Bdellovibrio bacteriovorus: one gene and its partner. The protein of the gene in region 2 interacts with the protein of the main gene of each other region in a pairwise test. Links are inferred from orthologs where the notes say so. Each region holds a gene or a part of one and is shown on either strand. Other genes may lie near its edges. The genes, in order: def and AZI85_RS06055.

Region 1 (7,978 bases), on a different replicon or contig from region 2:
ATTGCATCGCGAAGTCCGCGAAGAGCTGTCGATCGCCATTGATCCCCGCGATCTTATTTCTGTCGATTATATTTCAAACAAAGACGTCAAAGGCGAATACATCCAATTTCTTTTTACCGCCAAAGAGCTGACGGAAACGCAAGCGCAAAGCATTCGCTTAGATCCGTATGAACTTCGCGATCACAAATTTGTCGACATTGAAAACGCGCTAACGCTTCTGACGCCTTCGGTGGCAAAACGCGTGGGGCACAGTCTGATTGCGATGGAAGAAAAGAAAGGGGCTGTTTACTTAGAAAATGGATCGCCATTTGTGAACTTATAAAATCACGATTTAACAGCGCTATTTTTTCGGCCGCGATAAGGAAGTTACTTTAAAGCCGCAATCGCCGTCTTATAGTCTTTACTGAAAACATAACTGCCCGCTACAAACACGTCAGCCTCATGACAAAGCTTTGCGGTTTCGGCGTTGATGCCACCATCGACTTCAATCAGACAATTCAAATTTTTCGTTTTGATTTCTTGGCGCAGCTTCGAAATTTTTTCGATTTGATCGTGCATGAAAGACTGTCCACCAAAACCGGGCTCGACAGTCATCACTAGCACCAAGTCACATAAAGGCAAAAGTGGCAGAACGGTCGCTAACGAAGTTTTAGGTCGCAAAGTAATGCCGGGTTTAGCACCCAACTCACGAATACGACGAAGAACCGCCGCAGGATCTTTTGTAGCTTCCACATGAATCGTTAAATAATCACTGCCCGCTTTGATAAAATCTTCGACGTAGCGTTCAGGTTCTTCGATCATCAAGTGAACATCCAAGGGAAGTGGTGACACTTTCTTTAAAGACTTAACAACAGGAATCCCGATTGTGATATTAGGAACAAAGCGCCCGTCCATCACATCCACGTGAATCCAGTCTGCGCCCGCCTCGGCAACGGCCTTGATTTCTTTTTCAAGATTTGCAAAATCCGCCGACAGAATGGAGGGAGCGACCATTTTAGACACCGAGCTTGTCTCCTACTTTAAGATCATGACCTTTTAGGAAATCTGCAACCTTCATGCGATTGCGAGACTCTGGTTGCACTTCGTATATTTTTAAAATGCCATCACCTGTCGCGACGGACAAGTGATCCGCGTTGATTGTCGTAATGCTTCCCGGTTCCGCACTCACCGAACCACTCACGGGAATCGCTTTATGTAGCTTTAACTTTTTGCCTTGAAGCAAAGTGAAAACTCCCGGCCCATAAACGAAACCACGGATTTTTCCATCAATCGCTTTGGCAGAAAGATTCCAGTCTACTTGTGATTCATGCTTTTCAATTTTTTTAGCAATGGTGACTTGCGATTCATCTTGCGGCGTCGGCGCCAAGTTTCCGCGCACATAGTCCATCAACTCGACACGCAAAAGATCTGCGCCCAATTCAGCAAGCTTGTCGTGAAGTTCTAAAGCGTTCATTTCGGGAGTGATTTTCACGCGACGAATACCAATGATGTCGCCAGCATCGAGCTTCTTCACCATCTTTTGCAATGTCACGCCACTTTCAAGATCCCCTGCTTCGATCGCGCGTTGAATCGGAGCCGCCCCCCGCCAGCGCGGAAGAACAGAGCCGTGAACATTCACACAGCCAAATCGAAATGAATCCAAAAAACTTTGCGTAAGAATTTGTCCAAAGGCGACAACGACGCCGACTTCAGCTCCCCAGCTTGCGATTTCTGCAACCGCAGCCGCGTCGGCCTTTAAAGACTCGGGAGAAATAACTTTCAAATTATGTTCTTGAGCTAAAACCTTCACCGGGCTTGGTGTCAGTTGCAATTTACGTCCTGCGGGACGATCGGGTTGAGTGACAACTCCGACGACCTCAAAGTGCTCATCCTTCAGAAGAGCTTGCAAAGAGGTCACGGCAAATTCAGGGGTTCCAAGAAAACAGACGCGGACCTTACTCACACTTCCAACTTTTCTTTGCCTGGTCCTGCTCCAGCTTTCGCATCCGCTCCAGCACTGCCGGCGTCCGCCGCTTTATCTTTGTCTTTCACAGGGTAGCCGTATTTTTTGATTTGGTTTTTAATTTTGTTTCCTTTAACGAAACTCAAGTGATCGACGAAAAGAGTTCCCTCTAAGTGATCAAGCTCATGCTGCATGCAGATCGCAAGAAGACCATCGGTTTTCACAATGAACTCTTTGCCATTCAAATCGAAGGCTTTCATTTCGATATAGTTGTAGCGCTCCACAGTTTCGTAATAACCAGGGATAGACAAGCAACCTTCGTCGAAAGTTGTTTTGCCTTCGCCTTTAACGATTTCTGGGTTGATCAAAATCAAGGGTTGAGGAACGGCTTTTTCAAGATCCGTCATGTCTTCGTACTTATAACGACGACCTTTATCATCTTTAGGGCGAGTGTCGATAACAACCATACGCACCAACTCACCCACTTGCGGAGCCGCAAGCCCGATGCCATTCGCGTCGTACATAGTTTCGATCATATCCTCGGAAAGCTTTTTTAGCTCAGGACCAAACTCCGTGACAGGTTTAGAAACTTCACGCAATTTCGGATCTGGAAATGTGAGGATTTTCATGATCATAGGAACCTCCGAGAGGCCCCATTATATCAGCGTTTCAGCCTTTTGAGAAGGACCAAGGCCACGACCGTCATGACAATGTTGGGCATCCATGAAGCCACATAGGGAGGCAAAGTCCCGTGCTGCCCTAAAGTGATTCCGGACGAATAGAAGACGTAATAAGCGAAAACCAGGCCTAAGCAGATCCCGACATTCAGCATTGTACCGCCTGAACGGGCTCTACCGACGCTGAAAGGGATGCCTAAAAGACACATCACAAGGCCCGCAAAGGCAAAACTGACCTTGGCGTGATAGTCGACCTCATAGGCCACCGTATCTAGCCCCGCGTTTTTATTCTTTTCGATAAAGTGCTTCAGCTCTGCCTGCGACATCATATCGGCCGTTTGACCCGCGCTTTGCAAGTCTTTGGAGTCCTCGGCCATAACGATGTTTTTCTTTTTAAATTGCGTCGTTAACGGAAAGCTGGAGTTTTTAGTAAAGACCGTCACAGCCCCATTTTCGAGCAGCCACTGCGACCCCTGAATGATGACTTCGCGAGACGTGATCATCTGCACCAGATCCCAAGCATCGTTAAAGAAGTACATCGTCAAACCTTGAGCGCGGTCTCCTTTGGCATTCAAGGTTTGAATATTGAAGATTGAATTTTTAGAGCGGTACCAGATCTTATCAGTTTTGATGGTAGAAAAACGGTGCGGCTCTTTTTTTAGATCGTAGTAAAGAATGTAGTTCTTTTCTTTTGTCGCTTTTGGAATCAGGCGATCCGAAGCGTAATAACCCAGAACAGAAATAAAGATCACGCAAATCAGGATCGGCGTGGAAATTCGCAGAAGACTCATTCCGCTTGCAAATAACGCAACGAGTTCATTTGCTTTATTCAAACTTGAAAGCGTCAAGATTGTGCCCAACAAACAGGCAACAGGAAGAAGCTTCGAAATGATTTCAGGGAACGAATACAGATAGTAATTTAAGAGTGCCGAGGGAGCCACATTCTTATAATTCACCATCGTAGACATGGCGTCGACAGCGGTGAAGATCGTCAAAAACACCAAAAGACCACCCAGGAAATATCCCCAAAACAGCCATGTTGTGTATCTGTCGATTCTGTTCACTTGACTACTCCCGGTTTTCCTATTCTACTTTCCATATGGCTTTACGCGTCTTGCTTGCAGATGAGAGTTCCACAATCAAAAAAGTAATGCAACTGGCATTGTCTGACTTCGGTGTCGAAGTGAAGGCCGTACCCGTGGGACTTGATGTATTAGCCGTCACCAAAAGCTTCAAACCCGACATTGTGTTTGCCGACGTACTTTTGACAAAGCGTTCGGGTTACGAAGTTTGTTCTGATCTTAAGAACGACTCTGAAACAGCCCACATCCCTGTTGTGTTGATGTGGAGTGGTTTCATGGAAATCGACGAAGCCAAAGCCACGCAATGCCAAGCCGATCGCCGCTTGGAAAAGCCCTTCGATGCAGATCTTTTGCGCTCTATCGTCACAGATTTAGTGCAAAAAACGAAGTCCAATCCTATCAGCAATTTCTTGGCGTTCCCAGATATGCCAGAGTTTGAAGAAACTCCTTCGACCCCTCAAGAACAGCAGGTCGCAGAAGTCACGTCTTCAAAAAGCGGCAATATCTATGCAATTCCTGAAGCTGGCGAAAACGAATTCGATCACATTCCTGAAATTGAAAATCCAGATGTGAATCCTTTGGAGTTGAACGACGAAGAATTTTCTTCAGTTCCATTGACGAATCCAAAAATGGCGGATGAGCATGACGAAGGTGGCTGGGCTCATCAGGATTTGACGAAATTTAAAATCAATTTGCCTGAGAATGAAAATAACGATTTTGCCTCTAAATTTGTCATCCCGCAGGATGATGAACTGTCGCAAGCTCATATTGAAGTTGCCGGTGATTTCGAAGAAATCAGCTTTGAAAAGCCCGCAGCACAGACAAAGACGAAGATTCCTTTAGAGTCTGATTCTTTTATCAACAAAGTTGAAAAATCAGTGAAAGAGCAGATGATGGAAACATTGTCGAAGGGGCCACAAAAAGCGGCACCTTCTAATGCTCAGCCCAATTCTCAATCCAAAGTAGACTTAAACGGCAATATGATGGAAAAGGTTATTCGTGAGGAAGCTCGCGAAGTGATTGAATCCATCTGCTGGAAAGTCCTTCCAGAAATCGCGGAAAGAATCATCCGCGAAGAGATCAATAAAATCCTACGCGAAACCGAGAAATCTATTTAAGCATCAGCCTTTTTCAAAGCCTGGTGCTTTTGAAAGAGGTCGACTGCTATGACACTGTTGGAGCTCATCCGCGCTGCCATCAAAGAAGACATGCCTCAAGGCGATGTCACTACTGAATCTTTAGCACTTAAACCACGCATGGGCCGTGCTCGCTTGAAAGCGAAGGAAGACATTGTTCTTTCGGGCGCTATGGCTTTTGAACAATCCATGCAAGCCTTAGAACCCAGTGCCCGCGTGAAATGGCATTTCGAAGAAGGCGATGAGATTTTAAAAAATCAAATCATCTGCACGATCGAAGGTGACTTAGTGCAAATCTTGAAAGCCGAACGCGTGGCTTTAAACTTCTTGGGTCACCTTTCTGGAATTGCCACCCACACTCGCCGTTTTGTGAAACAAATTGCCGGAACTAAAACTAAAATCCTGGATACTCGTAAAACGACACCGGCTTTCCGCGAACTGGAAAAGCGCGCGGTAGTTCATGGCGGTGGCGTGAATCACCGCATGAATTTAAGTACGGCAATTTTAATCAAAGACAATCACATCTCTGTGATGGGTGGAATCACGGCGGCGGTGAATCGCGTGCGTGAACACTCTCAACTTCCAATCGAAGTGGAAGCCCGTACTTTGGAAGAAGTGAAAGAAGCTGTTGGCCTGAATGTGCAACGTCTTCTTTTAGACAATATGGATAACGAGACTTTGAAAAAAGCTTTAACTATGATTCCCGCTGAAGTTGAAACGGAAGCTAGCGGCAACATGAATTTAGAACGCGTGCGTTCTGTGGCTGAAATCGGCGTGAACTTCATTTCTGTCGGTGCACTGACTCACTCAGCACCATGCGCGGACGTCAGCCTTATCTTCCATTGGGAGGAATAGTGGATACACCTTTAGCAGACATCCGTATTGGACAAGTGACATCACAGTGGGCGGAAAGCAATCACTTGTATGTCTCTTACAAAACACAACAAGACAGCACAAACACGCTAGCTAAAGAAGAAGCCTTTGAAGAAAATCTTCTGGAAGAGTCTTTGTGTCTTTACGTGACAGATCACCAAACGGCCGGTCGTGGCCGCGGAAAAAACACTTGGCTTGATGCCCATCACGGAAGTGCTTTGTTAAGTTCATGGTCTTTCCTTTTGGGGATTAAACCTCAACCGACGACATCGTGCTTGGTGGGTCTAGCGGTCTACCGCGCGTGTTCGACGACGTGGCCGTTTTTACCTTGGAACTTAAAAGCTCCAAATGACATTTACATCGGCGATAAAAAAGTGGCCGGCATTCTTTTAGAAAGCCTGGTTCAAGGAAGTGACGTGCGTTTGATCATTGGCCTTGGTTTTAATATCACGGCGTCTCCTGAAGAGGTTGAGACGGCGACAAGCCTGATTGAATCCTTGCCTCAGGGGGCTCCGCTCTTGGGCCAAGACTATATGGCCTTCTTGGACCGTTTGTTGTTTGAATTAACAGACGCGGTTTCTCACTGTGACGAGGCCTTAAGTCCGACAGACCAGCTTTCTTTGCTGACAGCTTTGAATCAGCATCCTTTGCTGAAAGAAAAGTACACGGGTATGGAAGCCGATGGCAGTCTGCTTATTGGCGATAAAAAAATCAGTTGGACGAATCTTTAGGAGGAAATCATGGCTTTGACATTCACTCCGTTCCCCGATTTAGGAAATGCGTGTCCTGAGTTTAAACTTCCGGCAACGGACGGAAAAACTTATGCCTTAAAAGATTTCCCGACGGGACATCCTTTGGTTGTGATGTTCATTTGCAATCATTGTCCGTATGTTCAAGCCATTGAAGACCGTCTGATTCAACTAGGTCAGGATTTGAAAAAACAAAACGTGTCGGTTGTCGCCATCTGCTCTAACGACGCGAAATCTCATCCTGAAGACTCTTTTGAGAATCTTAAAAAACGCGCAGAAGAAAAATCTTACCCGTTCGTTTACCTTTATGATGAAACTCAAGAAGTCGCTCACAAGTTTGGCGCTGTGTGCACGCCAGATTTTTTTGTATACGACAAAAATCACAAGCTCGCTTACCGTGGTCGCCTGGACGACTCTTGGAAAGACGCTAGCAAAGTGACGAAGCGCGAGCTTTACGAAGCCGTGCAAACCTTATTACAAGATCAAAAAGTTTCTGAAGAACAAACGGCCTCTATGGGCTGCTCAATCAAATGGATATAACAGCATGAAGTATATTTTATTTTTCATTCTAGTGGCGATGGTTTCATTCGGTCTTTTCCTCTCGAACTACTTGGGAGCTTGGAAGGGCGTCGACATTTCTGAATCACAACAGGGTCCTTTTAAAACCGTGTACCTTGAGCACGTAGGTCCTTATCACAAAGTAAATAAAGTGATCGAAAAAGTCGAAAAGTACATGGCTTCTCAAGGCGCTCCGTGTGGTCGCACTTTCGGTGAATACATGGATGATCCACAAACAACGGAAGAAGCACGTCTGCGCTCGAAAGTGGGCTGCATCGTTGCGGAAGTTCCGGCAAACCTACCTGAAGACTTTAAATCCGGCGAAATCCCAGCCCGCAAATACGTTGTCGCTGTCTTCACGGGCTCCCCAGGCATCGGCCCCATGAAAGTCTACCCACGTGTGAACGACTACATGCTAAAACAAAACCTAAAACAAACTGAAGCCGTCGTCGAAATCTACGAGATCCACTCGATTACTGAGAAAAATGCGATGACCACGACGTACTTATTCCCAGTCCAATAGGTACCTGCTTCCCTTCGTGTAAAAAAGGAACCAGGTTAAAAAAAAGAGGAGCTTATCGCTCCTCTTTTTTTGAAAGTGCCTGCTTCTTTTTTGTACTGCTCTGCACGACAAAAAAGAAGCAGGCACCTTTTAATTGATTTCGTATTCGGCGGTGACTTCTACGCGGACTTTGATTTGGCCTGAAGCTACGTCTGTGGATGCGGCTTCGGCGATGGCTTTATTGAAAGTGGCATAGAACGGTTGCGGTGGTGATTGAGATTGATTGCTGGTGATTTTACCAACGGCTTTAATTTTGACCCCGGCAGCCTTGGCGATTTCTTCCGCTTTTACCTTCGCGGCGCGAACGGCGTCACCCAAAGCGGCTGTTTCGACTTGCATTCTTTTGTCTGAATCCCACGTCAAAGAAGAAACATTCACACCAGAAGTTTGAGTTTTCTT
Region 2 (8,091 bases):
TCTCGATCCATCGCTGAAATATTAATTAACAATCCTGCAGCTCCGTAAGCACCCGGTGTTCCCACCGCAGATGGTGTGGCTCCGTCGTCACGAAATTCAGCCACTCCGATATAAGTTCCACCACCAGAAACATAAGGCGCGAACCACTGACGATCCATCCACTCCAAACGATAGACAAGTCCCAAGTTCAAAGGCACAGCTAAGAACGTGTAACTTTCTTTCGCTTCTTGTCCGACTAAGTCCCCTTCGATGAAGCGGCCTTTGCCATTAGCGATCATAAAACCAAAGCCCGCTTGAATACCGAATTTTCCGTAGCCATTAAAGGGCTGCCACTCATAATCAAACATGAAAAGTGGCTGAGAAGATCCTGAATACATTGTATCGAAGCTTGTCGTCCCATCCGCTGAAATAATTCGTGGTGGATCGATCAAACCCAGACGGAAACTTCCGGTGTGATTGTATTCACCCGACTCTTTGGTGCGATAGATGTAAGCGCCTTCTTTAGTGATCGCGATCAAACCATTCGCCGCTTGAGGATGTTCGATGTACTCGGTCCCACCACGAGCAGAACGACGAATCACTTTACCTTGCTGAATCGGACTTGCCGGTTTGACTTCAACCACTGGAGCTGGAGGCGCAGGAACCACTTCAGGTTCTTCGGCGACAACAGGAGATTCATCTTCGATTGACAGCTCTTCTTCTAAGTCTTTATTCGGATCGGCGTCTTCATTCAGATTCACCGTTTCTTTTTGCGGCGGTTGAAGATTTGATTCCGGAGCGGCACTTTGAATTTCGTCTTCAATGCTTAAGGCCTCTGAATCAAATTCGGTGTCTTCTTGAACAAACGGAGGTTCTTGCGGAGCCGACTCGGCCTCTTGCGCTTGAACTGTGTGAAACGAAACCACTGCTAAAAGAGCGATAAAATATTTCGACCAAGTCACAGTTCACCTCGGAATCGACGGCCTAAAATCAAACGGCGATAAAGACCATAAATAGTCACGCCACCCAAAGAAAGAAGGGCAAAAGCAGTCCAAAATCCTAAAGCCACACTGGCACGCGCAAATAAAAGCAAAGGCCATAAAGCCGCGCGGACTGCCGCTTTCGCAACTTCGCTTTCGGCAATCAGGTTCGCATAGTAAGGACTGTGTTTGTAATAGAACTTAACAAAAGCTTTTCCCCATTTGCTAGGAAGAAGGAACTTGTTACGGAACTCACGGAAGCTTTCCACTTCGGGTGCCATCTGACTGCCGAAAGCCGCGGTCGCAATGAAGCAGCTTTTATCATCCAGCAATCCCACAACCGCTGCCGGCGTACCGCAAAGCTCAGCCGCAGTCACTGGTGATCCCGAGCTTCCCGGAATCGGCGTGAAATGAGAAATCACACCCGTCATATCCATATTCGCCATGACCATGCAATAGCGCTGACCATTGACCAGACCATCCACGCGATCATCAACAATCGGAGGATTTGCGGAACGATTCACCGGAAGTTCAAACATCGACGAAGCGTTGCTGATACTTGCAATCGTCGTATTGTCGTCGGTAACAAAAGGTTCGTAAAAGAAAACAACCGAGCGGAATTCTACACCGGGAGCTGGTGAAGCCGGATACCCATCCGAGTAAACCATGTTTTCTACGTAAAGTTTTTCATCACCCGGAAAGACATTGAAGTGACAGAACCCTTGGTTCGCAGCAACTGGAGCTGTATTGCAATCTGTATAAAGAGAATCAGAACCATCCGCAGCAGCCACACGCGTATTCAACCTAAATGTCATTGAATCCGTTGCCGCTGATCCACCGGATGTCGTGTTGATTCCAACAACCAAATCCTTATTCATGCTGCTATCGCAATTGCCGACACCCGCAGCTTGGCAGATTTCAGCCCACGTCGCTTGAAACGTCAGAACACCACTGTCGAAAGTCCAAGGCAGAGTAGAGCTGACATCGTCTTCGCCAATTTTCGCATAAACCGTCCCCGTCGTGTTCGTCGAAGTCATTTGAATGACTAAACGAAGATTGGGATAAGCGCTGGTTCTGTTACACGAAAAAAGTTTTCCGCCCGCAGAAGTTCCTGTGCAGCTGTCACAAGTAAAAGATCCGTCACCAGTACAGGCGACCGCCGGAGTAAACCCCGCATAAATAATAGGTTTCGCTGGATCAGAAAGATCACGGTTTGAGTCGCCAGAAATAGAATTCAAAGTCATGGTGGCATGACTGCTGAACGAAAGAAGGAAAATGCTGGCTGCCGTGATTACAGAAAGCTTCATCCTTTTAATCGAACCATGCGAAGGTCGAGATGTCAAAAAAAGCTCAAACTCAAGACCTTCGTCGAATCAGACGGGGATTATGTAAAAAGGTGGGAAAACCCACCTTTTTATTAACTGAAGAAGATTTGTTCGGCGATTTGGATACCGTTCAGAGCAGCCCCTTTACGGATATTGTCTGAAACCACCCACATCAACCACATTTTTGGGTTCTCGGGATCGCGATGCACGCGTCCCACGTACACAGGGTCTTTGCCAGAAACATCGCGGGCCAAAGGATAAACACTTTTCTTAGGTTCATCTTGAAGCACAATGCCTTTGAATTCGGAAAGTGTCGCCATGACTTGATCGCGGCTGACTTCTTTGTTCAAAGTCACCCACACAGATTCGCTGTGCGCATTCAATGCGGGGATACGAACTGTGAACGCCGAAACTTTCAGTTTGTCCTGACCCAAGATCTTGCGCGTTTCTTTCATGATTTTGACTTCTTCACTGCAGTAGCCATCGTCATTAAAAGAACCGATTTGCGGGATACAGTTAAAAAGAATCGTATGCGGGAATGTTTTTGGTTGATGATCGTCTTTGTGATTTGACGTTTGCTCCATCAACTCATCATAGCCACCTTGTCCAGCGCCACTCACCGCTTGATAAGTGCTGACTCGCACTTCTTCTAAACCAAACTTATCCAAAAGTGGTTTTAGTGCCACAACCAACTGAATGGTTGAGCAGTTTGGATTAGCAATGATTTGCGGCTTGGAATCTTTAGTGACTAAGTTGCCATTCACTTCCGGAACTACCAGCACTGTGTCTGGATCCATACGGAAAGCGGCCGAGTTATCAACAGCAAACGCACCGGCTTTCACCGCCTTAGGTGCCCACTCTTTAGAAATATCATCACCGGAAGAAAAGAACACAAGATCAAGGCCGTCAAAGCAGCCCTCTTTAAGGACTTGCACCGGCCAAGAAGTGCCCTGCAAATCGATTTTCTTTCCTAGTGAGTTCTCAGATGCAAAAGGGCGCAGCTCCTGAATGGGAAAACTGCGCTCTTCAAGAAGTTTCATGAAAGTTTGGCCTACCATGCCGGTAGCGCCAACGACTCCGACTTTAAGTTTTCTTTTCATCTTTCTTCGCCTCTTCTTCCTCTTCTTCGAGGACTAAGTCACTCTCGTGCACTTGCGCGGGAGCATACACACTGGGCTTAATTTTACGAATGTTCTTTCCAAGCTTGAAGACACCGAAAACTGCACCCAAAGCGGCATAACCCATGAAAAGCACGAACAGCATCACTTCAGGGCGAAGTGCAACGACAACCAAAACACCGACACCCAAAATCAGGTAACGGAATGGAAGGCGCTCTTTCAGATCTAAATCTTTAAAGCTACGGAAACGGAAGTTACTTACCATCACTAGCGCCAAAAGGATCGTCATGATCAAAAGACCATAGTTACCTAGTGGCTCTAATTCCAAATCTTGGAAGGCAAGAACTGAAGAAGCTACGATACCCGCAGCCATCGGAATTGGTAAACCTTGGAAATAGTTTTTTTCAACAACGTTTGCTTGAACGTTGAAACGCGCCAAACGAAGAGCACCGCAAGCTACGAAAAGGAAGCACGCCACCCAACCCAAGCGACCAAACGGCTGAAGCGCCCACAAGAACAATAAAGTCCCTGGAGCCATACCAAAGCTGACAAGGTCACATAAAGAATCGTATTCGGCACCGAACTTACTTGTTGAACGAGTCAAACGCGCCAAACGACCATCTAATTGGTCAAAGACCGCCGCAACAACAATTGCATAAGCGGCATAAAGATAATTTCCTTTGATAGATTGAATCACTGCAAAGAAACCAGAGAACAAGTTTCCTGTCGTCATCAAATTCGGAAGAATATAGATATACATTGCCAAGCGCTGTGCTTTGGCATCTTCGGAATCAATTTTTTCTAGATGAGTATCTGCCATTGTCTTCTCCCGCCATGTGGTCCATGGCAGGGAAACATTATCCTACAGTGGCAAAAAATCCAAAGAAATAAAACAGGATGGTGAGGCCAACGGCGCTCATCACAGGCAAAGTCAGGTTGTCATCAAGCTTTCCGATGGGAATAAGCTCTGCAAATGCACCGACAAGACCGGCGAACAAGCTGACCACGACGATGCGATCCATGAGATAATTGTGATATAGCAAGTAGAAGAAAGTAAGTGCGGCGCAAACAAAGAACGCTGCCATGAAGCCTTGGATTGATTTATGTCCAAAGATTTTATCTTTACCGTACAAAATTCCAAAGTAACTTGCGATGGGATCTGCGAAAGCCAAGAACAATAAAGTCAAAGCTACGATCTGACGAGGAAACAAAATATCAACAATAAGAACGCCCGAAAGTAAGAACGTCGTCCCCGCCAACTTTTTTACTTCGCTTTGGCGCATGATCGGTTTGAAAGCGTGCACGGCCCAATCATTGAGAGCTGCATTTTTTTGACGCAAAAAATCGAAAGGAACAAACATCAACCAAGCGGCCACAAGAATTGTCATAGACACAGCCGGCGGAAGATAGACGTACGCAAGGAACATCACGGAGACTCCCGACATATGCCATATTTTTCGAGCATAATGAATGTCCGAACGCTTCTTTAAATCCACTGGCTGTAAAAATCCTTCAAGTAACATCAATTTTATCCCACGTTAGGCATCCGTAAAGGGGCCTGGAGTGTGCTAAATTTGCAACGCCGGCGGCTACCTTAAAGGGTGAGGAACGGAAGATCAATTTAATTGATCCTACTCTAGCTGAGTGCATTAAGATATTGATTTGTTTATGTTAAATCTTAGACGAATGAATACGAACAACCTCTTCCACGGCTTTTCCAGAGCGTTCGCGATAACGAATCGCGATTTCATTGTCGCCATTCTGAAGTTGGATGAGGTCGGTTTGATATTTGTCAGCACCGCTGTTGAAGATCGAAGCAGTGTAACCATTGCTCTTATTAATGATTTCAAGCTCCCCGTCTTTCAGATTTTTTAGACAGTTCTTTCCTTGAAATTGAACATAGCCACCCGTCACCGTCACTTTGCCTGCCGCTTTTTTTGCGCAGTTCAAATCGTAGTGAGTGAAATGGGACAAAGCTGCTGGAGCTTGTACGGACGCACCTTGAGGCACGCTTGCAGGCTCACGTTGAGAAAGAGTTGGCGACGTTTGCACATCCGCAGTGACGACTTCAATAGGATCATTGCTTGTCAGCGTGAAAAACGTAGGGATGCCTAGAAGCGCTACAAGAAAAGACGTAATAATAAGGAAATGAGTATCTGTTGGCTGACTCTTAAACATAATATCCTAGATCGGATATTTGCTTCCAGACTTTAGCCGTATCAATTTGAGAAACTAAACAGAATTACCGGCTGTTTCCTCAAGTTTTTCCACATTTCTTCCGTATTTAAGTCTAGTAAACTTTCGGGGGAATGTTGAATGAACACGCGAATTCTCAAAAAGATCCGCAAATTCCGCGTATTCTCTGGGCTTTTGATCATGTCCCTCACAGTTTTGTCGTTTCAAAACTGTGCTCCGGCTCCTATGGAAGAAAAGACAGAAGGTTCAACTTCTGGTTCATCGACTAGCAAAGATTCTTCATCTATCTGGAATTCACGTCCGTCAAGTGGCGGAGGTAACGGCGTTACCATTGGTGGAGGCGGATCTTCTGGCGGTGGTGGCACTGTTGGTGTCGGCAGCGGTTCCTCAGGAGGAAACTCGGGTTCTGGCGGCGGAAGTATCGGCGTCGGCGGCGGAGGCTCGGGTGGTTCTTCAGGTGGCGGCGTAAATCCTGGCGGAGGCGGAACTCCAAGTCAGACTGGATTTCGTATCGTGACTCAACCCCAAGGCGTGACTGTGCAAGAAGGCGCTCAGTACAATCTTGAAGTCGTCGCAACGGGCGGAACTCAACCTTATAGTTTTCAATGGTATAAAGACAGTAAAGCCATGACTGGTATTTGGGGCACTTATAGTTTTATCAGTGACAATGCGACCAGCTATTCCAAAGAGGGCACTTACTATGTCATCGTGAAAGATGCGACTGGTAAGAGCATACAAAGTACATTGGCGCGCGTTTCGATCTCGGAACCTGCCGTGGGCTGTACAGCCGGATCCTACTTCACATTCACGGAAGCCGCGTACGATGCGGCTTATGGATATTTCCCTGAATACTTCGATGGACCGCGCGGAAAGTTCCTTCTTCATTCTAGCTATGACACTTTGAACTTCCTTTATAACAATCGTAACTTCACGAAACTTTCTGATTATAACGTGCCTGCGAATTTGTCGTACTTACAGCAAACAACGGTTTCTTGCCGCACAACAATTCCGCGCATTCACACGCCTCAACCGAATCCCTCTTATCAATATGATTCGGGATATGGACGCTTCGATGATAACGGATATTGGACTTACCATGGTCGCATCAGTTTTGAATGTCGTAACAAAAAATTGAAATTGCTGACGAATACCTGTCAGTGGGTGCACAACCCGAACTACAACAATGCCGACGGCGGTGGCGGGAATTAGTTTTCTAAATTCAGAAATAAAAAAAGGGCTCTTACCGAGCCCTTTTTTATTATTTTTTATCGATGCTAATTGCGAATTTTTTGACTCCGGAACCCTTGACGATATCAAGAACCCCAACCACTTTTCCGTGGGGCACATCTTTATCGGCCGAGATAATGGCTTGAACATCGGCATTCTTAGCCACTTCTTCCTGAGCTTTTGCTTGCACATCAGCCTCACTCACGAAAGAACCGTTCAAATTGATTCTTCCATCGGCAGTAAGGGCAATGTTCAATTTACTTGGAGCCGTTTGATCTCCGCTAGCTGCTTTCGGCAAATTCACGTTGATCGTGGGCTTCATGAACATAGGAGCTGTCACCATGAAGATGATCAGAACCACCAGGATGATATCCACGAGCGGGACGACGTTAATGTCCGCTATGGCTTCGTTATCATTTCCACCGTCTTTAAATGCCATGGTTTAAACACCTTTTTTCTTAGCATAAGCAAGGCAAAGTTCTTTAACGCTCTCTAAGTTTTGGAAAATGCTTTTCACTTGTTTGCTGTAGTAGTTGTAAAACGCTACTGCTGGGATCGCCACGAAAAGGCCCGCTGCCGTTGCCACAAGGGCCATAGAGATACCGGCCATCACCGTTTGTTGTCCCGCTTCTGGAGTTGTCGCCAAATCATTGAAGGCCTTCATGATACCAAGAACCGTACCAAATAGACCGATGTAGGGAGCATTGGAACCTACAGTCGCCAAGAAGCCCAAGAATTTTTCTAGCTCAGGACGTTCTGTTAAAGCGAATGTATTAAAAATTTCTTCTAGACCTTTGCTGCCTGATTCACGCATGTGTTTCATAGCGTAACCTGCGGCGCGACCCTCAACAGAGTTTGGATCTTTCGCAAGATCTTCCACATCATCAAGACTGTTGCTTTGCAAAGCCAGCTTAATGCGTGCGCGAACACGTTGTGATTCTGCCGAGATTTTTTTAAGTGCAAAATAACGTTCCAAAATCATGCCGATGCTGAGCACACTGAGCACAAGTAAGATCCATAAAACGACCTGATCTGCCAGGTGGGCTACTGTAAATATTTTTTCTGTGAGCATCGGTGATTTCCTCCAAATCTTTGACTGCGCAAAATTATTGATCCATTATCTCTAAAACCATTACTTCCGGTCAAGGTATGCAGAAAGTCATTTTAACTCTTCTTCTCACACTCCTGAGCTTGGTCCAGCTTTCTTGCAAGGCGAACGACAAAAACTCCGTTTTAGTCATCGCCGTGGATGAGTTGACCATTAGC

What was found.
Region 1: the proteins of AZI85_RS06055 (region 2) and def interact in binary tests that used the Escherichia coli proteins (3 or more experiments, as listed by UniProt). The link is inferred for Bdellovibrio bacteriovorus from one-to-one orthologs.

What each region holds. Positions count from the first base shown.
Region 1 is NZ_LUKF01000016.1:57,701-65,678, forward strand. The notes cover bases 759-3,615. They hold def (peptide deformylase), read right to left. Parts: upstream 2,578-3,615; coding sequence 1,939-2,577; downstream 759-1,938. Other genes in these bases: rpe (ribulose-phosphate 3-epimerase), read right to left, coding at 759-993; fmt (methionyl-tRNA formyltransferase), read right to left, coding at 995-1,942; lptG (LPS export ABC transporter permease LptG), read right to left, coding at 2,604-3,615. Also shown: AZI85_RS09950 (NUDIX domain-containing protein), read left to right, coding at 1-322; more of rpe, read right to left, coding at 367-758; more of lptG, read right to left, coding at 3,616-3,683; AZI85_RS09975 (response regulator), read left to right, coding at 3,719-4,819; nadC (carboxylating nicotinate-nucleotide diphosphorylase), read left to right, coding at 4,868-5,692; AZI85_RS09985 (biotin--[acetyl-CoA-carboxylase] ligase), read left to right, coding at 5,692-6,441; AZI85_RS09990 (thioredoxin family protein), read left to right, coding at 6,451-6,999; AZI85_RS09995 (AraC family transcriptional regulator), read left to right, coding at 7,004-7,540; AZI85_RS10000 (SIMPL domain-containing protein), read right to left, coding at 7,670-7,978. UniProt on the Escherichia coli protein: Removes the formyl group from the N-terminal Met of newly synthesized proteins. Requires at least a dipeptide for an efficient rate of reaction. N-terminal L-methionine is a prerequisite for activity but the enzyme has broad specificity at other positions.
Region 2 is NZ_LUKF01000007.1:28,394-36,484, forward strand. Bases 1,381-4,350 are described here. They hold AZI85_RS06055 (aspartate-semialdehyde dehydrogenase), read right to left. Parts: upstream 3,385-4,350; coding sequence 2,377-3,384; downstream 1,381-2,376. Other genes in these bases: AZI85_RS06050 (CFI-box-CTERM domain-containing protein), read right to left, coding at 1,381-2,266; pssA (CDP-diacylglycerol--serine O-phosphatidyltransferase), read right to left, coding at 3,368-4,222; AZI85_RS06065 (diacylglycerol/polyprenol kinase family protein), read right to left, coding at 4,260-4,350. Also shown: AZI85_RS06045 (hypothetical protein), read right to left, coding at 1-941; more of AZI85_RS06050, read right to left, coding at 938-1,380; more of AZI85_RS06065, read right to left, coding at 4,351-4,925; AZI85_RS06070 (hypothetical protein), read right to left, coding at 5,074-5,580; AZI85_RS06075 (hypothetical protein), read left to right, coding at 5,719-6,807; AZI85_RS06080 (ExbD/TolR family protein), read right to left, coding at 6,857-7,264; AZI85_RS06085 (MotA/TolQ/ExbB proton channel family protein), read right to left, coding at 7,268-7,897; AZI85_RS06090 (sulfatase-like hydrolase/transferase), read left to right, coding at 7,975-8,091.